Regions from separate parts of the Pseudomonas sp. GW821-FHT01E05 genome, predicted to be linked through region 1. Evidence: predicted binding sites of a transcription regulator. Region 1 holds the regulator's gene; each other region holds the start of a gene.

Region 1 (5,867 bases):
GTTACGGACCAGCACCAATTCGCCGACCATGTTCATGATCTCGTCCAGCCGCGCGGTATCGACCCGCACGGTGGTCTCGGCTTCACTGGCCGGTTTTTCCGATGACGCAGCCGCAGGCGCTCTGGCCGCAGCCGGTGCAGGAGCCGCCGGCTCTGGCGCTTGGGCCCTGGCTTCAGGTGCTTTTGTGACCAGCTGTGCAACCGCTTTGGCAACAGGCGCCGCCACTACCGCAGTCGCAGCAGCAGGTACTTCAGTGAACTTGCCTTTGCCGTGCAACTCGTCAAGCAACGACTCGAACTCATGATCGGAAATCAGATCACTGCCAGCCGCCAGAGCACTTGGCAGGGCAGCAGCTGGCACCGAAGCGATCGCCGCATCCAGTGCATCTACCGCGAATGTACCTTTGCCGTGCAACTGATCGAGCAATGCTTCGAATTCGTCGTCGGTAATCTCGTTGCTGGCCGCTTCGCCCTTTGGCGCAGCAGGCTCAGCTTGTGCCGTGACGGCGTCAACGGCGAACTGGCCCTTGCCGTGCAACTGATCGAGCAACGACTCGAACTCGGCATCGGTGATTTCATCGCTGCCTGGAGCCGCTGGAGCCAGCTGAACCACCGCAGGCGTTTCTGCCTGGGCTTTGACCGCATTGAGCGAATCGAGCAGCTGTTCGAACTCATTGTCGGTGATGTCGCCCGATTCGCTCTCGACGACAGGTTCGGCGCTCACTTCAACCGCCGGTGCAACATCGGCAGCGGCAGGCTCGGCCAGCCGCGCCAACGCTGCCAATAATTCAGGTGTTGCAGCGGTGATCGCGGTGCGCTCGCGGACTTGGGTGAACATACCGTTCACGGCATCCAGCGCTTCCAGAACCACGTCCATCAATTCCGAGTCGACCCGACGCTCACCCTTGCGCAGGATGTCGAAGACGTTCTCGGCGATGTGACAGCACTCCACCAGCTCGTTGAGCTGGAGGAAGCCGGCGCCCCCTTTTACAGTGTGAAAACCGCGAAAAATTGCGTTGAGCAAGTCCGCATCATCTGGTCGGCTTTCAAGCTCAACCAGTTGTTCGGACAGTTGCTCAAGAATCTCGCCGGCCTCAACCAGGAAATCCTGAAGGATCTCTTCATCGGCGCCGAAGCTCATGTGTATGGGTGCTCCTGATAAGTCGGCCTAAAATCCAAGGCTGGAAAGCAAATCGTCTACATCGTCCTGACCGGACATAACGTCTTCACGTTTATCGGCATGAATCTGCGGACCTTCACCCTGAGACAGATGTTTTTCCGGATCTTTTTCCGCGAGGATCGATTCGCGGTCATGTTCAATGCCCGCAAACCGGTCGACGTGACTGGCCATCAACACGAGTTTGAGCAGATTGCTTTCGACTTCCGTGACCAATTGGGTCACGCGCTTGATCACCTGGCCTGTGAGGTCCTGGTAATCCTGAGCCAGCAGGATGTCGTTGAGATTGCTCGACACGACACGAGTCTGTTGCTCGCTACGCGTCAGGAAACCGTCTACCCGCCGGGCCAGTTCACGGAACTCCTCGGCACCGACTTCACGACGCATGAACCGCCCCCAGTCCACGCTCAAGGCCTGAGCCTCGGTGCTCAGGCCATTGACCAACGGGGTGCTGTTCTCGACCAGGTCCATGGTGCGGTTGGCCGCAGCCTCGGTCAGCCTGACCACATAGGACAGGCGCTCAGTGGCATCCGTGATCTGTGAAACCTCCTCGGCTTGCGGCATGTGCGGGTCAATATGAAAATTGACAATTGCGCTATGCAGCTCGCGGGTGAGCTTGCCTACCTCTTGGTACAGGCCGCGATCACGGGTCTGGTTGAGCTCATGGATCAGTTGCACGGCGTCGCCGAATTTACCTTTTTCAAGGCTTTCGACCAGTTCGCTGGCATGTTTTTTCAGGGTCGATTCAAAATCGCCCAGTGAAGATTCGTTATGCTCCATAGCTCCCCCGTGGCGGACTGGCTCCGCATATCAACCGATGCGTTCGAAGATTTTTTCGATCTTCTCTTTCAGCGCCTGAGCCGTGAATGGTTTGACCACATAGCCGTTCACGCCGGCCTGAGCGGCTTCGATGATTTGCTCGCGCTTGGCTTCGGCCGTCACCATCAACACCGGCAGGTGCTTGAGCTTTTCATCGGCACGCACGTGGCGCAGCAAGTCGATACCGGTCATGCCGGGCATGTTCCAGTCCGTTACCAGAAAGTCGATGCTCCCGCTGTTGAGGACCGGAATCGCGGTAGTACCATCATCCGCCTCGACCGTGTTGGTGAACCCAAGGTCACGCAACAGGTTTTTTATGATCCGCCGCATCGTTGAGAAGTCATCAACGATGAGGATTTTCATGTTCTTGTCCAATTCGACCTCCAAGCAGTCTTAAAACGCGCCCAGCACCTGAACGCGCCATTCAATCAATTCGGCGTAACACTCAACGGTTGCATGGAGCACAACGGGCCGTGACCGGTGCGGCTACGCCATACCAGCCTCGTTCGCAGTGTCCCCACACTGCCTGTCAGCGCGCTCGCCACTCCCCCAAACGCCCCCGTAAACGGGCCGCGCACTGGCTGTGTAACTGGCTGACCCGCGATTCGCTGACTCCCAGGACCTCACCGATTTCCTTGAGGTTCAGCTCTTCGTCGTAGTACAGCGCCAACACCAGTCGCTCACGCTCCGGCAAATTGGCAATCGCGTCCGCCAACGCAGCCTGGAAGCGTTCATCTTCCAGATCACGCGACGGCTCGAGATGAGCACTCGCGCCATCCTCGTGCAGCCCTTCATGCTCGCCGTCCTGCAACAGATCGTCGAAGCTGAACAACCGACTACCCAAGGTGTCGTTCAAAATCCCGTAATAATCATCGAGACTCAATTGGAGTTCGGCCGCAACCTCGTGATCTTTAGCGTCACGTCCGGTTTTAGCTTCAATTGAGCGGATTGCGTCACTGACCATCCGGGTATTGCGGTGTACCGAACGTGGAGCCCAGTCACCTTTACGCACTTCATCGAGCATCGCGCCACGAATGCGGATCCCCGCATAAGTCTCGAAACTCGCGCCCTTGCTGGCGTCGTATTTGGTCGACACTTCCAGCAAGCCGATCATCCCGGCCTGGATCAGATCCTCGACCTGAACACTGGCTGGCAGGCGTGCCAGCAAGTGGTAGGCAATACGCTTGACCAGTGGCGCATAGCGCTCGATCAGCTCGTACTGGCTGTCACGTGCCGACGCCTTGTAGAGGTTGTACCCGCTGGCGCTCATAGCACCGGCCCTGCCGTTTGATGCACCAGCCGCTCGACGAAGAATTCCAGATGCCCGCGTGGATTGGCAGGCAGCGGCCAGGTATCGACTTTCTGAGCAATGGCTTTGAACGCCAGGGCGCACTTCGAACGAGGGAAGGCCTCATAGACCGCACGCTGCTTTTGCACAGCCTTGCGCACACACTCGTCGTAGGGAACCGCACCGACGTACTGCAAGGCCACGTCCAGGAAGCGATCCGTGACCTTGGTCAACTTGGCGAACAGATTGCGACCTTCCTGCGGGCTCTGCGCCATGTTGGCGAGCACACGGAAGCGGTTCATGCCATGGTCACGATTGAGCAATTTGATCAGGGCATAGGCATCGGTGATCGAGGTCGGCTCGTCGCAGACCACCAGCAGCACTTCCTGGGCCGCGCGAACAAAACTGACAACCGAATCACCAATACCGGCGGCGGTGTCGATCACCAGCACGTCGAGGTTGTCGCCGATATCGCTAAAGGCCTGGATCAGACCGGCATGTTGGGCCGGGCTCAGATGCACCATGCTCTGCGTACCGGATGCTGCCGGGACGATGCGAATGCCGCCTGGCCCCTGAAGCAGTACATCGCGCAACTCACAACGCCCCTCGACCACATCGGCCAGAGTGCGTTTGGGTGTCAGTCCCAACAGAACGTCGACGTTCGCCAGCCCCAGATCGGCATCCAGCAGCATGACGCGCCGGCCGAGCTCAGCTAGAGCCAGGGACAAGTTCACTGACACGTTAGTCTTCCCGACGCCACCTTTGCCGCCGGTCACCGCAATCACCTGTACGGGATGCATGCTGCCCATGTTCTTTCTATACCTTGTCTTACTTAGACGGAGGCCACATAACTGGCTGCGCGTTCACCACTGAAACAATGCATGGCAGACCATCGATGTAGATTCACTGCAATCTATTCGTTATTACCTTAGCCGACCCGCTTGGTCGGGCTGTGGTAGAGGTCAGCGAACATATCAGCCATGGCTTCTTCGCTGGGTTCTTCCTGCATCTGCACACTCACGGCGCGACTGACCAATTGATGGCGGCGTGGTAAATGCAGATCATCCGGAATCCGCGGCCCATCGGTCAGATAAGCAACGGGTAACTCGTGACTGATCGCCAGACTCAACACTTCGCCCAGGCTTGCCGTTTCATCCAGTTTAGTCAGGATGCACCCGGCCAGCCCGCAGCGTTTGTAACTGTGATAAGCGGCGGTTAGTACCTGCTTCTGGCTGGTTGTTGCCAACACCAGATAATTCTTTGACTTGATCCCGCGACCGGCCAGGCTTTCCAGCTGCATGCGCAACGCCGGGTCGCTGGCCTGAAGGCCGGCGGTATCGATCAACACGACGCGCTTGCGCAACAGCGGATCGAGCGCCTGCGCCAGGGACTGGCCCGGGTCGACGTGGGTCACGGAGACATTGAGGATACGCCCCAGGGTCTTGAGCTGTTCCTGGGCCCCGATACGGTAGCTGTCCATGCTCACCAGCGCGATGTTCTGCGCGCCGTACTTGAGCACATAACGCGCCGCCAGCTTGGCCAGCGTGGTGGTCTTGCCCATGCCGGCAGGACCGACCATGGCAATCACCCCGCCCTCTTCCAGCGGCTCGATCTCGGGGGTCGCGATCATCCGCGCCAGGTGCGCCAACAGCATGCGCCAGGCCTGACGTGGCTCTTCAATTTCAGTAATCAGTGCCAGCAGGTCGCGCGACAGCGGACCGGACAAACCGATACGTTGCAGGCGACGCCAAAGATTGGCCTGCTGTGGCCGGCTGCCTTGCAACTGGTTCCAGGCCAGCGAGCCCAACTGCACTTCCAGCAGCTCACGCAGACCGCTGAGCTCGAATCGCATCGAGTCAAACACGCGCTGATCCACGGAAGGCGAAGCAGCGGGTGCCGGTGCTGGACGACGGGGCTCAGCGAAGGTCGGCTCGATCAACGGTTCGGCGGCGGTCAGCGGCAAACCGGCGAACAACTGACGATTGGTGGTTGAATCGCCGTCACCGCGCAGGCTCAGTTCAGCCTGAGCCGTGACGATTCGCGACTGGGTTTTACGCAACTCGTCTTCGAGCTCGATGTTCGGTACACGAGGCGCCAGCGCGGACAGTTTGTAATCCAGGGCTGCAGTCAGCTCGACACCACCGGCGATCCGGCGATTGCCGATAATGGCGGCATCAGCGCCCAGCTCATCGCGAACCAGTTTCATGGCCTGACGCATATCGGCGGCGAAAAAACGCTTAACTTGCATAAACCACTACCTCAGCCGTTGGGCCCTACTGTCGCAACGATGGTCACTTGCTTGTTGTCAGGAATTTCCTGATACGCCAACACGTGCAAACCCGGGACTGCGAGACGTCCGAACCGCGAGAGCATCGCGCGCACCGGACCTGCTACCAACAGAATCACCGGTTGACCTTGCATTTCCTGACGTTGCGCCGCATCGATCAACGAGCGCTGCAACTTCTCAGCCATGCTTGGCTCCAGCAGAACGCCCTCTTCCTGACCTTGTCCTGCCTTCTGCAGACTATTGAGCAATATCTGTTCCAACCTTGGTTCCAAGGTGATCACAGGTAGCTCGGACTCA
Region 2 (5,867 bases), on a different contig from region 1:
TGCTGAGCAACAAACAAGACAAGTAACGGGAACACTGTAAAAGCCGCGCGACCTTTGGGTCGCGTGGTTTTTTTTGCGTTTTAGCGCAAAACACAAAGCCCGCGTTCGCGCTCGATCACCGCCGGCTCCCGACGTTATGCCGAGGTACTGACCAACGAGCCCGAGGTGCTGCTGCTCGAGCTCTGCAAGGCTTGCAACAGCGCGGCAGTAGCGGTCTGCAATGAGCCTGAGGTGGCTGAGCTACCTGCTGCCGTTGACGAGGTGCTGTCGGTCTTGCTGGTGTCGGCACTGTCAGTGATCGTGGTTTTGCTGGACGTTGTAGAAAGGCTCTGATTGATCGAAACGGAAGTGACGCTGACCATGGGTGGTTGATCCATGTGAGTCTAGGGATAACCTCCTCATCGACGTAAGCGGTACAAGCTTGAGATTTATCGTGTACCGGCCCGGATACCGAGCCGATACACAATCACGCCTGGAGGTGCCCGGTCATGCACTCAGACGTGCAGTCACCTCGTTCAGTTGCCCCGACAACCCGTGCAGATTCTGGCTCGCCGCTTCGGTGCGCTGCACGTTATCCAGGTTAGTACTGGCGATGCAGGTGATCTCGGTGAGGTTGCGCGAAATATCTTCGGCGACCGAGGTCTGCTGTTCGGCGGCGGTGGCGATTTGGCGGTTCATGTCGCGAATCGCTTCCACCGCCACAGTGATGCGCTCCAGCATCGCACCGGCCTGAGTGACCTGTTCGACGCTTTCTTCACTGCGCGACTGGCCACTCTCGATCGCCTGGGCCGCATCCACTGCGCCGGTTTGAACGGTCTGGATGATTTGATTGATCTCGATGATCGACGCCGCAGTGCGCTGAGCCAGGCTGCGCACTTCATCCGCGACCACGGCAAACCCACGCCCGGCCTCACCGGCACGGGCCGCTTCGATGGCCGCGTTGAGCGCCAGCAGGTTGGTCTGTTCGGCGATCCCGCGAATCACTTCCAGCACCTTGCCGATGCGCCCGCTGTCGGCCTCCAGACGCCGGATAACCGTAGCGGTATTGGCGATTTCACCGCGCATTTGAGTGATGGTGTGAATCGTCCCCTGCATGACCTTTTCGCCCTGCCGAGCAGAGTGATCGGCATCATCGGCAGCCCGCGCCGCGTCGGCGGCGTGGCGGGCGACTTCCTGAACGGTGGCGGACATTTCGTTCATCGCCGTGGCGACTTGATCGGTGCGGTTGAATTGCTCGTTGGTACCGTGGGTCATGAGGCTTGCAATGGAATTCAGCTCACCGCTGGCACTGTCCAGATCCGAGGCACTGCGCTGCAAATGGCTGAAGGTTTCTGCGAGAAAATCCCTCAGTGTATTGGCGGCAACGGCCAGCTTGCCCAACTCATCCTGACGATTGCTCGCCACCCGCTCGGCAAAGCGACCCTGACTGAGTTGCGCCACATACTCGATCAGCTTGCGGATCGGCTCCACCAGATGGCGGTTGACCAGCCACAGGCTGAACAGACCGATCAACAGGCCCGAAGCAAGCATCACCACAATTGCCAGCAGCACCGTGCGATCGGCGCTGGCGCTGATCAATGTCGATTGCTCGGTGCCTTGCTTGCGTAACTCGTTGACCAGCTCGCCCATTTGCTCGCTGGCGGCGCGGTCCACACCTTTGACCGCAGCGTCTCCGGCCGTTGGATCAGCACCTGCCGCCAGATAAGCGTCGCGGCCCTTCTGATAGGCCGTGCCCAAGACCCGGTGTTCCTCACGCAGTCGCTCGATGCGTGTCTTGAGCTGTGCATCGATTCCAGGTTGGCTGGCCAGCTGGCCAAGAATGCCCTGAACATCGCGTTGGCGATCTTCAAACTGCGTCCAGTACTTGTCCAGGTCAGCCGGCTGCTTGCCACGCAGCAGTACGTTTTTCCATTCCTGTACCTGAACTTTGAATTGCAGGTTGGCCTCATCGATCAGTTGTGAGGTGTGCAGCGGGCCTTCGATCAGATTGTGATAGCTCTGAACACCGCTGGAGAGAAAGTGAAAGCACGCCAGAGCAATCAACAGCATCGCAATCAAGCTGCCGCTCAGCATTGCCAGAATTTGAGCTCTCAGGGATTTTTGCAAAAACATCGAGTGGGATCTCATGACAGGGATAAAGCAGGCCATCTAGGGGCATGCATGACGTCTAGACATCCCTGTCACCAACAACCAGGCCTATGGCCAAAACACGAAAGATTACGTGAGCGTGATCGGCGCGCTGTTCGCATTCTTTAAAGGGTTCCGACCACTGGTCATCGCTCACTCGCCCGCGTCGCCAAACTGTCACAAAACCGTCAAACAGCCTTGCCATGATGCGGTTCAAGTGAGCCTGTGAAACGTCCTACAGGCACCTCCCGCCAGCGAGACTCCATGAACCACAGTATCGACCAACGCCATCGCGACTCTGATCTGTTCGGCCTGCTCTACGGTTTCAGTTTTCGCCCCGGCGAACGCGGCCGTGAAATCGATTCGGCCAAGGCTCTGGAATGCTTGAAACAACCCGCTGACACAGACGAGTTTCTCTGGTTGCACCTCAACCTGGCCCACGCCGCCTGCGAGCGCTGGATGAAAACCCATCTGGATTTGCCAGAAGAATTCTTCGAAGCGCTGCATGAAGGTTCACGTTCTACACGCATCGAACACGTCGATACGGCGCTGCTGGCAGTGGTCAACGATGTGGTGTTCAACCTGAGCAGCATGGTGTCTTCGGACATCTCGACCCTGTGGGTCTGCGCCCGCAGCCGCCTGATCATCAGCGCCCGCCTGCAACCCTTGCACTCAGTGGACAAGCTGCGTTCCTCGGTCAAGGCCGGTGAACGCTTTCGCTCGCCACTGGAACTGCTGGTACATCTGCTGCGTGATCAGGGCGAAGTGCTGACCCAGATCGTGCGCAAAACCAGCATCAGCGTCGACCAGATCGAAGACCAGCTATTGTCCTCGCGCCTGTCCACCAACCGCGCCGAACTGGGTACAAACCGCCGGGTGCTGGTGCGCCTGCAACGCTTGTTGGCGCTTGAACCGGGGTCGTTGCTGCGGCTGCTCAACCGCCCACCGCAGTGGCTACAGAAGGAGGACGTCAAGGAGCTGCGCAAGTCCACGGAGGAGTTTGCGCTGATCATCAACGACCTCACGGCCCTGGGCGAACGCATCAAACTGCTGCAAGAAGAAATCGCCGCCAACCTCAACGAACAAAGCAACCGCACCCTGTTCACCCTGACCGTGGTCACTGTGCTGGCGCTGCCGATCAACATCATTGCCGGCTTCTTTGGCATGAACGTCGGTGGCATCCCGCTCTCGGGCGACCCCGAGGGCTTCTGGATTCTGGTGGCACTGGTGGCGACCTTTACCGTGCTGGCCGGGCGTTGGGCATTTCGCAAGCGCCAGGATTATTGAGTCAAGCGGGCTTGCACAATCCCTGTAGCAGCTGCTACGGATCGCGTTGCGGCTGGGGCTATCGGGCAGTTTGTATTGGCTGTTTACGCAGTTGTTCCAAGCCTCGCTCAACAACTGAAAAAATCCCGGACCGGGCAATCGGTTCGGGATTTTTTATCCAGCGAATCAGACTCAGGCAAGCGCAACACGCATTTCGTCGAAAAATCAGCGTATTAACGACCTTTTGCTCCAGCATCCGCTGGATTGCACTTCAGTTTGTTACCTTTGTGCCGACTCTTTAGAGACCCAACGTATTCAGGAGGGGGAAACCGTGAATTTGTATATTAATCAGCTTCAGAACAAAGCTGACTTCAAAAGCGCCATCTACGCTGGCGATATCTTCCTGAACACCCAGCTCAACGCAGCCAAAGAACTGTGCGCATTCGCCCGGCAAAGCATCACCGCGGCGTTTGACGGCGAGACTGATCACCAGTCCCTGCACACGCTGATGCCGGTCGAAGAATTCGTCATCCAGGTAACCCGGCTCAAGGGCCAGTTCACCAACAGTCTGCAGGTCAAGGAGCTGATTCGCGCCTTCACCCTGGAAATTGGCGCCGACCCCAAGGACTACATTTTCGATGTGCCGCGCATCCGCGTGGTGCCGAACTACGACTACCTGCACGCCGGCATCAGTTATGCCTACAAACCGCACCGGGACACCTGGTACGGCGGCGTGGACTGCCAGATCAACACCTGGATGCCGGTTTACACCATCGCCCCGGACCAGACCATGATGATCAATCCGGGCTACTTCGATGTGCCGGTGAAGAACACCTCGGCGCAGTGGAGTTTGTCCGACTGGATCAACGTACAGCGTGAGCGAGCCAAGGACAACGTCAAAGAAGAAGTCCGCGTTCACCCGGTGCCGCTGGAAGAGATCAACACCTCATCGGAAATCCGCGTCGCCGGTAACACTGCCGAGATGCTGATTTTCTCTGGCTCGCACCTGCATGGCACCGTCCCCAACTACACCGAACAGACCCGCTTCAGCGTGGACTTCCGGCTGATGCACCTCGATGACCTCAAGCACAAACGCGGCGCAATCAATGTCGACAGCGAGTGCCCGGATGTCGGGGCCGGCTTCAAAGACTATTTGCACGTCCACGATTTCTCGAATTTTTCAGGAGCCAAATAATGACCAAGCGTCGCCTTACGCCTGCCGAGACCGAATACAACGAAACCCGTGCCAACGTCCTGAAACGGGTCGACGCCGAGTATGTGGCCGATGCGCCATACGTGTTCGCCAACCGCATTGGCGTGACCGCAGCATTGTCGCGCATGGAGTTGTTCAAGAAAGTCGCCGAGATACCGGGCGCGATCATTGAGTGCGGCGTGTACAAGGGCAACTCGCTGATGCTCTACATGCACTTGTCGATGATTCTGGAACCCTACGCGATCAACCGTTCGATCGTCGGTTTCGACACCTTCGAAGGTTTCACCAGCATCAACAAGGACGAAGACCCGACGGACATCAACGAGAACATGTTCTCCGACACCGACCAGTCGCTGATCCAGGACATGATCGACGCCAACGACTTGCTGCGTCCGGTCAACCGCATCCCGCGTTGCGAGCTGGTCAAGGGTGACATCTGCAAAACCGCACCGGAGTACGTCAAGTCCCGGCCGGACCTGGTCGTGGCCATGCTGATCCTCGACACCGACCTCTACGAGCCGACCAAAGTCGCGCTGGAAACCTTCCTGCCGTACATGCCAAAAGGCGCCATCGTGGTGCTGGACGAAGTCGCCTATCGCAACTTCCCGGGCGAAACCAAAGCCCTGCGTGAAGTGTTCGACATGAACAAGATCGAACTCAAACGCCTGCCGTTCGATTCCTGCGTGGGTTACTTCCACATCTGATCGCCCTTTTCAGGCTCGGCACAACCCCTGTAGCAGCTGGCGCAGCCTGCGTTCGGCTGCGCAGCGGTCGTAAATCCTGCCTCCACGGTTAACCTGAAAAACCGCGGTGTCGGATTTTACGACCGCTGCGCAGCCGAACGCAGCCTGCAGCAGCTGCTACGGATCGCGTAGCGGCTTGACTGACTAGCCGCGAAGGCGTCATCCGCGAGATGGCTCTCGGCGTAACATCATCCTCTCGCGCACCACGTCATACGCCCAGTGGTAGACGTAGGTGTACGGCAGGAAAAACAGCAACACGCCGATGTCCAGAATCAGTGCCTGCAACAGGCTGATGTTCAGCCACCAGGCCACCAGCGGCACGCTGACGACCACCAGACCGCCCTCGAACAGTAACGCATGCAACATGCGGGTCCAGCCATTCTGGACCATGGCGAAACGCTCGCGCATGCGGTCGAACATGCCATTGAAGAGCACGTTCCAGCCCAGCGCGATAAAGCAGTTGGCGACGGTCACCACGCCCATGTCGAACAATGGCTTATCCATCAACCAGGCGAACA
Region 3 (5,867 bases), on a different contig from region 1:
TTCAGAGCGGCCGACTCTTCGGGCAGGCCGGCAATCTGATGGACCCGCAGGCTACTCAGGCTACGGTCCGCCATCAACAGCATCACCCGGCGCATCCCGCAGGCCACCAGCGCATCGCGGGCCAAGGTGATCAGGTGCATCGCGTTGTTGAATCGGCTCGGCTCTACCAGCAATTGCGTGCAGTGTTTGCGCCACATCACCAGGTCTTCGGCCGAGGGCGGTGCTGTCGGGAGCAGGGCGCGATGAATGCGGCGCGTGTTCCAGGGCCAGAGCAACGCTTGGGCCGGGTGCCAGAGGTCGGGCATTGTATGGTTGCGTGCACTCTGTGCGGCTTGCTGGTGCAGTTGCTGCTGAAGTTCGTCCATCGGTACTTGCAGATAAAGGCCAGTCAAGTACTGCCAGCGCACATTGTGCGGACTGTCCCAGGCATGCTGAGCCGACAGCGCCAGGCCGTTGGCCAGCAGCACGGTGTTGGCCGGCTGATTCAGCCAGCGGCGCAAGGCAGGGGCGGCGTCCAGTCGCTGTTGCTGACGCAAAGGGTGATCGCTGTCACGGGCGATGTGCAGAACCTTGACCAATTCCCGCTGCTCGTTGATCAACAAGCGATAGCCCTGCGCAACCCAGACCGGCAAGCGCCAGACTTCGACAAGCGCCAGGCACAATTCCAGCAGGCGCACACCGAACAATTGCTGTTCGACCTTGCGCGCTGACTCGCCCTTGTGAATCACCCTCAGCTCCCACTCTTCCAGCAATTGCGGATGCGTCAGCGTCAATGGCCAGAGCGGCGAAAGGAACAGCAAGCTGCCCCAATGGATGTCTTGCCACAGACGCGCCAGGCGGCTGGCGAACAGGCCGTTGGCCTGTTGTGTGGCGTGCTGGCTGATCAGTTGCAATTGCCGCAACGCGATCGGGATTGCTTCCTGGGGCAAGGCTGGCAGGCGCGCGAGCAATTGTTCGGTGCGCTTCAAACCGAGACGATTGATCGCGATCTCAAGGTTTTCGGCCGGTTCGGTCATGTTTCCGTGGGTGTGGCGGTTGGCTTCGCGAATTACGCTGAGGGCCAGTGCGGGACTTTCTTGCATGAGCTCGGCGATATCGCGCATCGAACTGCGGTTATCGGCGATGGCTTTGCACACCCGGTCATGATTGGTTTGCGGCACCGGCAAAGACACGGCGTCGAGGAGCTTTATCCAGCCTTCGAGGGTCTTGGGTTTTGCAGTTGGGACTGTCGTTTCATTAATCATGGCTGGGCGCGATCATCATTCACAATTAACACGCCCAGAAGGGGGCAAACTGGCTTTTCGCCTTATCGGGCTATAGTCTGGCGCAGTTTTGCCGATAAGTAGAAGAAGAGTTTTATTAACTTCCGAATATGACCTTGAACCCGACTCAATAAGTACTCTCCTACTATGGCTAAAATCATCGGCATCATTGTCGTATTCGCGAGCGTGCTCGGCGGATACGTGCTCTCCCACGGCAAAATTGCCGCCCTGATTCAGCCTTTCGAGGTCGTGATCATTGGTGGTGCAGCCTTCGGTGCGTTCCTCCAGGCCAACCCCGGTTACATGACGCTGCACGTCCTCAAGAAAGCCCTGAGGATGTTCAGTTCGCGTTTCACTCACACCTTCTATCTGGAGGTGCTGGGCCTGATCTACGAGATCCTCAACAAGAGCCGTCGCGAAGGCATGATGGCGATTGAAAGCGACATCGAAGATGCAGCCGCCAGCCCGATCTTCGCCAAGTACCCGGCCGTGCTCAAAGATCAACGCATGACCGCGTACATCTGTGATTACTTGCGCATCATGTCCTCCGGCAACATGGCCCCCCATGAGCTTGAAGGCTTGTTCGACATGGAATTGTTCAGTCTGAAAGAAGATCTGGAGCATCCTTCTCACGCGGTCAACGGTATCGCCGATGCCATGCCCGGTTTCGGTATCGTCGCGGCGGTATTGGGTATCGTGGTGACCATGGCCTCTCTCGGCGAAGGTGACCAGAAAGCTATCGGCATGCACGTCGGTGCGGCGCTGGTCGGTACCTTCTTCGGTATTCTCGCGGCCTACGGCTTCTTCGGCCCGCTGGCTCATTCGCTGGCCCACGATGCCAAGGAAGAACTGAACGTCTACGAGGCCATCAAGGCTTCACTGGTGGCTTCGGCCTCCGGCATGCCGCCGTCGCTGGCAGTGGAGTTCGGGCGCAAGGTTCTGTACCCGGCGCACCGTCCTAGCTTTGCAGAGCTGGAACAAGCGGTTCGCGGTCGCTAAGTCATGGAAAATAATCAACCGATTATCATCAAGCGCGTCAAGCGCTACGCCGGCGGACATCACGGAGGCGCCTGGAAAATCGCCTTCGCTGACTTCGCGACGGCGATGATGGCGTTCTTCCTGGTGTTGTGGCTGTTGTCCACGGCGACCCCGGAACAGAAGATCGCCATCGCCGGTTACTTCAAGGACCCGATCGGTTTTTCCGAGAGCGGTACGCCGTTCATTATTGACCTGGGTGGTTCGCCGCAGCTGGCGCCGGAAAAGACCATCAACCCAGAGGTCAAGTCGCAGCCGCAGCCGGACAAGGTCATCATCGACACCGATCAAGTCGAAAATATGGCCGAAAAGGTCGAGCAGGAACGTCTCGAGCTGCTGCTGCAAGAATTGCAGAAAAAGGTTGAAGAGAGCCCGCAGCTGCAGAAATTCAAGGATCAGATTCTCTTCGAAATCACCCCGGACGGTTTGCGCATCCAGATCATGGACGCCGAGAACCGGCCGATGTTCGACTCCGGCAGTGCGCGTCTGAAGCCGTATTTCGAAGACATCCTGTTGGCCATGGCGGACACCATCAAAGCGGTGCCGAACAAGATCAGCGTCAGCGGTCACACCGATGCCAAACCCTACACCGGCACCGGCGACTTTGGTAACTGGGAACTGTCGGCCAACCGTGCCAACGCTGCGCGCCGGGCGCTGGTTGCCGGTGGTTATCCGGATACGCAAGTGGCCAGGGTGGTGGGCTTCGCCTCGTCGGCATTGTTTGACCGTGAACATCCGTTCAATCCGGTCAACCGGCGGATCGATATCGTCGTGCTGACCAAGAAAGCCCAGCGCGCCATCGAGGGCGAGCAAGGTGCCGAGCCTGCGCCAGCGCCGACACCAGGGCAGGGCGCACCAGGTGAAGTGCCAGGCGCGGCCGCCGACCCGAACGCTCTGCCGGCGGACAAGCAGCCGCTGCCGGCCCATGAGCTTCGGGAGAGACTGAACCTGTTTGAGGACAGTCCACCGAAAGCAGGTGAGGCGGGTAAAGCCCCTGAGCCAGCGAAGCAGTGACCCACAAAAAAGCCGCGATGATCGCGGCTTTTTTGTCTCTGCCGATTGCTACTTGATCGTTCCCACGCTCCCGCGTGGGAATGCATCCGGTGACGCTCTGCGTCACCTCTACAGCGGACGCAGAGCGTCCGGGGCGGCATTCCCACGCAGAGCGTGGGAACGATCAATTTCAGGACTAGACATGCCGATTGCTACTTATTAATAGCTGGTTTCCGGCAGGCTGGCGATGATCGAGCGGTAGCTGTTCATTCGCTGTTGTTGCACGCGGCCATCTTCCAGTGCCTTGAGCAGCGCGCAACCAGGCTCGCGGTCATGCTTGCAGTCACGGAAGCGGCAGGTGCCGATCAGATCATTGAACTCGATGAAGCCCGCTTCGACGTCGGCGCGGCTGACATGGCCCAGACCGAATTCACGAATCCCCGGGGAGTCGATCAGTTCGCCGCCGCCCGGGAAGTGGAACAACCGCGCAGTGGTGGTGGTGTGGGTGCCTTGGCCGGAGAGTTCGGACAACGGGCCGACCCGGGCTTCGACTTCCGGTAGCAGGCTGTTCACCAGCGAGGATTTGCCGACGCCGGACTGGCCGACGAACACGCTGATACGGCCGTCCAGTTGAACTTGCAACTGCTCCATGCCGTCGCCGTGGTGGGCAGACACTTCCAGCAGCGGATAACCCAGCTGTCGATAGACCGCCAGCAAGGCATTCAGCGCCGGAGCATTTTGCTCATCGATCAGATCAGCCTTGTTCAGCAGCAACAGCGGGCGAATGCCGGCATGCTCGGCAGCCACCAGATAACGGTCGATCAGGTTGGCGTGGGGTTCGGGCAGCGGGGCGAAGACGATCACGATCATGTCGACGTTGGCCGCGACTGGCTTGAGCTGGCCGCGACTGTCCGGGCGACAGAGTTCGGTGTTGCGCGGCAACTGCGCAACGATCACCCCGATACCCTGGTTGCCGGCACGCCAGACCACCTGATCGCCGGTGACCAGCGCAGGCAGATTGGCGCGCAAGTGGCAGCGGAATACCTGGCCGGCCAGTTCGCCGTCGCGGGCTTCGACCTCGACCTGCACACCGAAGTGCGCGATCACCAGCCCGGTTTGCTCGGGGCCAAGATCGCCGCCCTCGAGTGCTTCCACGGCAGAGGATTCGCGTTTGGCGGCGCGGGCGGCGCGCTCGCCTTGAATCTTTTCGATGCGCCAGTTTTGGCGACGATTGAGCTGGCGTTTGGCCATGGGTGTTCCGTGTCGATAAGGCGTCGGTTAGGTAAAACGGCCGCGAGTTTAGCACGCCCTGCCTACGGGCTAGGCTAAACTGCGCAACTACGCCGAGGAGCCGACATATGCAAAACCCGCAGAATCTGATTTGGATCGATCTGGAAATGACTGGTCTGAACCCTGACACCGACGTCATCATCGAAATGGCAACCATCGTCACTGACAGTAATCTCAATACCTTGGCTGAGGGCCCGGTCATCGCCATCCACCATAGCGACGAAATCCTCGCCGGCATGGATGAGTGGAATACCCGTCAACACGGCGGCTCCGGGCTGACTCAACGGGTTCGCGAAAGCAGCATCAGCATGGCCGAAGCCGAAGCACAGACCATCGCCTTTCTGGAGAAGTGGGTACCCAAGGGCAAGTCGCCGATCTGTGGCAACAGCATCTGTCAGGATCGCCGCTTCCTTTATACCCATATGAAAACCCTGGAAAGCTACTTCCATTACCGCAATCTTGATGTGTCGACCTTGAAAGAACTGGCCGCACGCTGGGCTCCTGATGTACGCGACAGCTTCAAGAAGGGCAGCACCCACCTTGCGCTGGACGACATCCGCGAGTCCATCGCCGAGTTGCAGCATTACCGCAAGAACTTCATCAAGTTCTGATCGGTTTGGCGGTATCGGGTCTGACCTCTTCGCGGGCAAGCCTCGCTCCTACAAGCCAGGTGTCGGGCACGCCATTGCGGTTCGACGCCAATCTTGTAGGAGCGAGGCTTGCCCGCGATGAAGGCGACGCGGGCTATCCGAATGAATACGCTTGCGCCCTCTTTTGGTGCTCACGCCAACTGGTTAGACTGCGCGCCCTCCTGCTCGGATCGCCACCATGTTGCTGATGCTTTACCTGATTGCCATTACCACCGAAGCCATGACGGGAGCCTTGTCTGCCGGTCGTCGCGGCATGGATTGGTTCGGTGTGGTGCTGATCGCCTGCGTGACGGCGCTCGGTGGTGGTTCGGTGCGCGACGTACTGCTGGGTCATTACCCTCTGACCTGGGTCAAACACCCTGAATACCTGGTACTGACCTCGATCGCGGCGCTGGTGACGATCTTTATCGCGCAGTGGATGCGCCACCTGCGCTCACTGTTCCTGGTGCTCGACGCCGCAGGTTTGGTGGCTTTCACCCTGATCGGCTGCATGATCGCCCTGGAAATGGGCCACGGTATGCTGGTGGCCTCGGTCAGCGGGGTGATCACCGGGGTGTTCGGCGGCATTTTGCGGGACATCTTCTGCAACGACATTCCATTGATCTTCCGCCGCGAACTCTATGCCAGCGTCTCGTTC
Region 4 (5,867 bases), on a different contig from region 1:
GCCACCGTTATGGCCGTCTTGGTCGTCGTCGAAATGGTCTTCACTCACGAGTGTTTCTCCAGCAGACGCCAGCGCAGTTTTTCACCGGCGCGCAGCGGGATTACAGACAGCTCGCCAAACGGCAGGCTGGTAGGGGCGGTCCACTCTTCGCGAACCAGGGTGATGCGGTCGGTGTTTGCGGGCAGGCCATAGAAGCGCGGGCCGTGCAAACTGGCGAAGCCTTCGAGCTTGTCCAGCGCATTGCGCTGTTCGAAGGCTTCGGCGTACATCTCGATCGCAGCATAAGCGGTGTAGCAACCGGCACAACCACACGCGGCTTCTTTGGCGTGTTGAGCGTGCGGTGCCGAATCGGTGCCGAGGAAGAACTTCTCGCTGCCACTGGTGGCGGCGTCGAGCAGTGCTTCCTGGTGGATATTGCGTTTGAGGATCGGCAAGCAATAGAAGTGCGGGCGAATCCCGCCAACCAGCATGTGGTTGCGGTTGTACAGCAGGTGATGGGCGGTGATGGTTGCGCCCACATTGGCGTCCGCCTCACTGACGAACTGGACGGCCTCGCGGGTGGTGATGTGTTCGAACACCACTTTGAGTGTCGGGAAGCGTTCCACGACCCGACGCAGGTGTTCGTCGATGAACAGCTTTTCACGGTCGAAGACATCGACGTCGCCGCGAGTGACTTCACCGTGAATCAGCAACGGCATCCCGACTTCGGCCATGGCCTCCAATGCGGGAAAGATCTTGTCGATGCTGGTGACACCAGAGTCCGAGTTGGTGGTCGCACCGGCCGGATAGAGCTTGGCGGCGTGGACGAAACCACTGGCCTTGGCCTCGCGAATCTCTTGAGGCTCGGTACGATCGGTCAGGTAGAGCACCATCAACGGTTCGAAACGGCTGCCGGCCGGGCGCGCAGCGAGAATGCGCTGGCGATAGGCATCGGCTTGCGCGGCGTTGCGCACCGGTGGTACCAGGTTGGGCATGATGATGGCGCGACCAAAGGTGCGCGCGACATCCGCAACAGTATTGGCTAGCACAGCACCATCGCGAAGATGTATATGCCAGTCGTCGGGACGCAGCAGGGTCAGGCGGTCGGACATTGGGGATTCCAGGCGGGTCAAACTGAAGGGAATGCTACCGGAAAAGACTCTCTCAGGCACTCGCTATCAAGTTTTGCAGCAAGCTTCCGATATCCCATAGGTGTGCTGTAAACAAGTGATATGCCGTAAACGTGTGTCGGTCTTTTGTGTAGAAGCCAGTGGAGCCTCCCGTGCGCCAGCGTTATTTAGCCTTGCTCAGTGTGTTTGTCAGCCTGCCCGCGATGGCTCTGACTTTCCAGACGCGTCTGGAGAGCATCGAGTGGAAGGTCGAAGGCGACAAGTTCGAGTGCCGTCTGACTCAACCTATTACCGATTTTGGCTCGGGTGAGTTTGTTCGGCGTGCAGGCGAGCAGGCGACGTTCCGCCTCAAGGCCTACAACTCGATGCTCGGTGGCGGCTCGGCGACCTTGTTGGCGGCGGCTGCGCCCTGGCAGCCGGGGCGCGGCGACATCAATCTGGGTTCGGTGAGAGCCGGCAGCGGCGATGTACTGTTTAACAGCTCGCAGGCGCAGGCCGGTCGATTGTTCAGTGGCCTGATGGATGGTCGTAGCCCGGTGGTTCGCCATTATTCCCGTGAGGGTCGTGTTTCCGAAGTTCGTTTGTTGCCGGTCAAATTCAACAAGGCCTACAGCGACTATCAAGCGTGCACAGCCAAGCTGTTGCCGATGAACTTCGAACAAGTGAAGCATGCCGAGGTCGGCTTTCCAGGCGGTGGCATCGACCTGGATGCGCAGGCCAAGGCCAGATTGCAGGTGGTGCTGGAGTTCCTCAAGGCTGATCCAACCGTCAATCACATCGAACTGGACGGTCACTCGGACAACAGCGGCAATCGTCTGACCAATCGCGATCTGTCGCGGCGCAGAGCCTTGGCGGTGATGGACTTTTTCAAGGCCAACGGCATCCAGGAGTCGCAGATCAGCATGCGATTTCACGGCGAGAGTTATCCTCTGGCGCCCAACACCAATCCCGCCAATCGGGCCAGGAATCGCCGGGTCAATGTTCAGCTTGAGCGTGTTGCACCTGCCGAAAAGCCGGCCCCCCAGATCAGCTCCACGGGCAATACCGCGGCGACGTCCTGAAACCGCTGTAATCGTCGCTCGCTCGACATAATCTGTCGCTTCATCGTCATAAGCTGTCGCGCCTCTGTAAAATATCCGGTTTGAGCGGTAGACTAGAAAGCTTTCCGTACAACCCGGTGGAGTAATGGCATGGCGGACGTAAACAAGGTCGTTCTGGCGTATTCCGGCGGCCTGGACACTTCGGTGATCCTCAAGTGGCTGCAGGATACTTATAACTGTGAAGTGGTGACCTTCACCGCTGACCTGGGTCAGGGCGAAGAGGTCGAACCTGCACGCGCCAAGGCACAAGCCATGGGCGTGAAAGAGATCTACATCGACGATCTGCGCGAAGAGTTCGTCCGCGATTTCGTTTTCCCTATGTTCCGCGCCAACACCGTTTACGAGGGCGAGTACCTGCTGGGTACCTCCATCGCTCGTCCGTTGATCGCCAAGCGCTTGATTGAAATTGCCAACGAAACCGGCGCCGACGCCATTTCCCATGGTGCAACCGGCAAAGGTAATGACCAGGTTCGTTTTGAACTGGGCGCCTATGCGTTGAAGCCTGGCGTCAAAGTCATTGCTCCATGGCGTGAATGGGATCTGCTCTCCCGTGAAAAGCTGATGGATTACGCTGAAAAGCACAACATCCCTATCGAACGCCACGGCAAGAAAAAATCCCCGTACTCGATGGATGCCAACCTGCTGCACATCTCCTATGAAGGTGGCGTGCTGGAAGACACCTGGACCGAGCACGAAGAAGATATGTGGCGCTGGACCAAGTCGCCAGAAGACGCTCCGAACGTTGCAACCTATCTTGAGTTGACCTATCGCAATGGCGATATCGTCGCTCTGGACGGCGTTGAAATGACTCCGGCCACCGTCCTGGCCACGCTGAACCGTATTGGCGGCGAAAACGGCATCGGCCGTCTGGATATCGTCGAGAACCGCTATGTCGGTATGAAGTCCCGCGGGTGCTACGAGACACCTGGTGGCACCATCATGCTGCGTGCTCACCGTGCAATCGAGTCGATCACCCTGGATCGCGAAGTCGCTCACCTTAAAGATGAGTTGATGCCTAAATACGCCAGCCTGATCTACACCGGTTACTGGTGGAGCCCTGAGCGTCTGATGCTGCAACAGATGATCGATGCCTCTCAGGCGCACGTGAATGGCGTGGTTCGTCTGAAACTGTACAAAGGCAACGTCATTGTCACCGGCCGTAAGTCCGATGAATCGTTGTTCGATGCTAATATTGCGACTTTTGAAGAGGATGGCGGCGCTTACAATCAAGCGGATGCTGCTGGCTTCATCAAGCTCAATGCATTGCGCATGCGTATTGCCGCAAACAAAGGTCGGAAGTTGTTCTGATTGCCTGAATGCGACTCAAGAAAATGGCCCTGCTGCACGCAGGGCCATTTTTTTTGCATGTTATGTTTAGTTCAAGCTGCCTTGTTCGGTGTGAATGCTTGAATGACGCTTGATGTGGCGTTGTTTTCATCCTGCCTCACGCAGAATTCGGGTTGTTCTACCCCGTCTTGATTCTGCTTTTGTTGCGTTGATCTGCCGGGTATCAACGGTGTGCCAGCGGTGCAGTGCCAAAGGCAAATGAAGAGTGTGATGTGCGAATAAATTGATATGCACAGGTGCGGCTTGTCCATGGCGTGATGAGTAGCGCTACTCCTGCTGTCGGAATATGTGGTTCTGTGGCGGGCATCCAGGCAACTATGCCGGTGGGCGGAAGTCTTTTTCCTTGTCGGCGGTGTGATTTTTCTGTTTAAGTAACTCAGGGCCTGGAGGGGTGGTTTTCACTCTTTCCGGACGAGCTGCATCGTCGATGATTTTGATGAAGTGCTTTCCTTTCTCGAAGTCGGAAGGCGCGTACAGTGATTTGTAGTTGAAATTCAGCGTGGCAAAGAAAAGCAGTATCAGGACGTAGGGGAAAGTAATCAGGAACCAGACATAGACTTGACGTTCCTCGTAGTCAAGAAATGGAAATGATACGGCTGCCGAAGCTTCTGTTAGTGCTGCGAAGATGGCAATGATGGTCATTGGGTTGGTTGTTTTCTTTCGGTGTCTATTCATTTTTATCTCACTTGATAGTGTTGTTTTTATATCCTTGGTTTCACGTTGGTGGAGATGCAAGCAGCTAGATGGCTTCATTAAATGCGGCTGCCATCCAGCTCGACGTTACTTTGGGGTTTGCGTATAAATAGGGGATTCCCTTCAAGCGTTGAAGTCGGTACGGTTTGCTCATTATCGATGCTCACGACAAGTATGGGCGTTGTGCAGGTTGGTGGTTTGGTTTTCTGTTGGGTTTTTATTGCTGCTTGTAATGATTTCAGGCCCGGTTTGACAATGGGCAGAGCGGACGTAATAGGTGCGAGTAGGCGTCTGGCAGGTCAGTTCAGTACAGGGAGTATCCTGTGGGTTGTGCAGTGCCCATGCGGCTAGTCCGTCTTGTATTGGAAAGTTGATGCTGTGTATTACCTTGAGTGGTGAGATGCTTGAAGCGGCGGATTGTTGCCTGGAGTGAATTGTTTCTTTCCATTGCTAAATACCCATGGTTGCACTGAAGTGCAGGTGGCTGAGTGTCATTCAATAATAATCTGCCACAAAATAACTAACGACAATTCAGCCTGAATGATTCGACGAGCTTCCATTGTGGACGTCATGTGATACAAAAAAGATCGTCAAACCAAGGTGGGTAGCAGGCTGATTAAATTTTAAGACACATCCTTTTCGGTGTTTTTTTGTAGGGTAAATCCGTGTTGTTTGTAGGTATGGTCTCTGGGTGCTGGTGACCGGGGGGGGGCACGATGCCAAGGGGGAAATGACTAGGCTATTGTGCAGACTCTAAAAAATCGAACAACGAAAATTGGACTTGCCCATGAATAAAGTGCTGATCGTGGATGATCATCCCGTCATTCGTCTGGCTGTACGCATGCTGATGGAGCGCCATGGCTATGAAGTCATCGCGGAGACGGATAATGGCGCGGACGCCTTGCAGCTGGCCCGTGAGCATGTGCCGGATATTGTTATTCTGGATATCGGAATTCCAAAACTTGATGGTTTGGAAGTTGTCGCGCGTCTGACTTCAACACCCCAGCCTTTAAAAGTGCTGGTATTGACCTCGCAGGCGCCAGGACATTTTTCCATGCGTTGTATGCAGGCCGGTGCCGCGGGGTATGTGTGCAAGCAACAAGATCTGACCGAACTGCTTAGCGCGATCAAGGCAGTGCTTTCCGGTTACAGCTATTTTCCCAATCAGGCGTTGCATACTGTGCGTTCGAGTTTGGGGAATGCCAGCGAAGCGGATATGGTCAACCGTCTTTCCGGTCGGGAAATGATGGTGCTACAACAACTTGCACGTGGAAAGACCAATAAGGAGATTGCCGATGGAATGTTTCTCAGCAATAAAACAGTCAGTACATACAAGACGCGCTTGCTGTTAAAACTCAATGCCCGCTCGTTGGTTGACCTGATTGAGCTTGCACAACGCAATGGTTTGGTTTGAATCGCGATACGCGAGAATGTAATGACCGGTGTGGCGATGGCGGGTGGCATTGCGCGTTACTCGGTGTTCATCGGTTTATCCAGGTCTACCCGAGTACTCGCACAGCATGCTTTTCTCTTGGCGCCCTTGCAGATGCCACCTGTTTTCCATGACCGGTACTGCTCTATCGCCGACGGGATGTCCATGGGAAAAACGGTGGTCAAG

Evidence for each region. Region 1 encodes FliA, which starts transcription of late flagellar genes. Its sites were predicted from a motif close to CTAAAGTTTNNNNNNNNNNNGCCGNTAA; they were not measured.
Region 2: a site for FliA is predicted at 2,229-2,256, ahead of AC07W5_RS28070 (methyl-accepting chemotaxis protein). Genes of this name have one in related genera too.
Region 3: a site for FliA is predicted at 1,315-1,342, ahead of motA (flagellar motor stator protein MotA). Genes of this name have one in related genera too.
Region 4: a site for FliA is predicted at 1,157-1,184, ahead of AC07W5_RS24610 (flagellar protein MotY). Genes of this name have one in related genera too.

The regions. Positions count from the first base shown of each region.
Region 1 is NZ_JBWKWW010000010.1:148,439-154,305, forward strand. It holds gene AC07W5_RS21965 (chemotaxis protein CheA) at 1-1,140, opposite strand, end outside; gene AC07W5_RS21970 (protein phosphatase CheZ) at 1,168-1,956, opposite strand; gene AC07W5_RS21975 (chemotaxis response regulator CheY) at 1,987-2,358, opposite strand; gene fliA (RNA polymerase sigma factor FliA) at 2,525-3,265, opposite strand; gene fleN (flagellar synthesis regulator FleN) at 3,262-4,092, opposite strand; gene flhF (flagellar biosynthesis GTPase FlhF) at 4,212-5,531, opposite strand; gene flhA (flagellar biosynthesis protein FlhA) at 5,543-5,867, opposite strand, start outside.
Region 2 is NZ_JBWKWW010000018.1:76,919-82,785, forward strand. It holds gene AC07W5_RS28060 (PepSY domain-containing protein) at 1-26, shown strand, start outside; gene AC07W5_RS28065 (hypothetical protein) at 135-362, opposite strand; gene AC07W5_RS28070 (methyl-accepting chemotaxis protein) at 487-2,112, opposite strand; gene AC07W5_RS28075 (transporter) at 2,392-3,414, shown strand; gene AC07W5_RS28080 (2OG-Fe(II) oxygenase family protein) at 3,725-4,588, shown strand; gene AC07W5_RS28085 (TylF/MycF/NovP-related O-methyltransferase) at 4,588-5,310, shown strand; gene AC07W5_RS28090 (multidrug/biocide efflux PACE transporter) at 5,509-5,867, opposite strand, start outside.
Region 3 is NZ_JBWKWW010000002.1:242,786-248,652, reverse strand. It holds gene AC07W5_RS04675 (HDOD domain-containing protein) at 1-1,244, opposite strand, end outside; gene motA (flagellar motor stator protein MotA) at 1,410-2,261, shown strand; gene motB (flagellar motor protein MotB) at 2,265-3,311, shown strand; gene rsgA (small ribosomal subunit biogenesis GTPase RsgA) at 3,510-4,541, opposite strand; gene orn (oligoribonuclease) at 4,649-5,191, shown strand; gene AC07W5_RS04650 (trimeric intracellular cation channel family protein) at 5,409-5,867, shown strand, end outside.
Region 4 is NZ_JBWKWW010000013.1:13,247-19,113, forward strand. It holds gene rnt (ribonuclease T) at 1-48, opposite strand, end outside; gene pyrC (dihydroorotase) at 45-1,091, opposite strand; gene AC07W5_RS24610 (flagellar protein MotY) at 1,262-2,170, shown strand; gene AC07W5_RS24615 (argininosuccinate synthase) at 2,300-3,517, shown strand; partial or broken gene AC07W5_RS24620 (hypothetical protein) at 3,959-4,231, opposite strand; gene AC07W5_RS24625 (response regulator) at 5,037-5,663, shown strand; gene AC07W5_RS24630 (hypothetical protein) at 5,685-5,867, shown strand, end outside.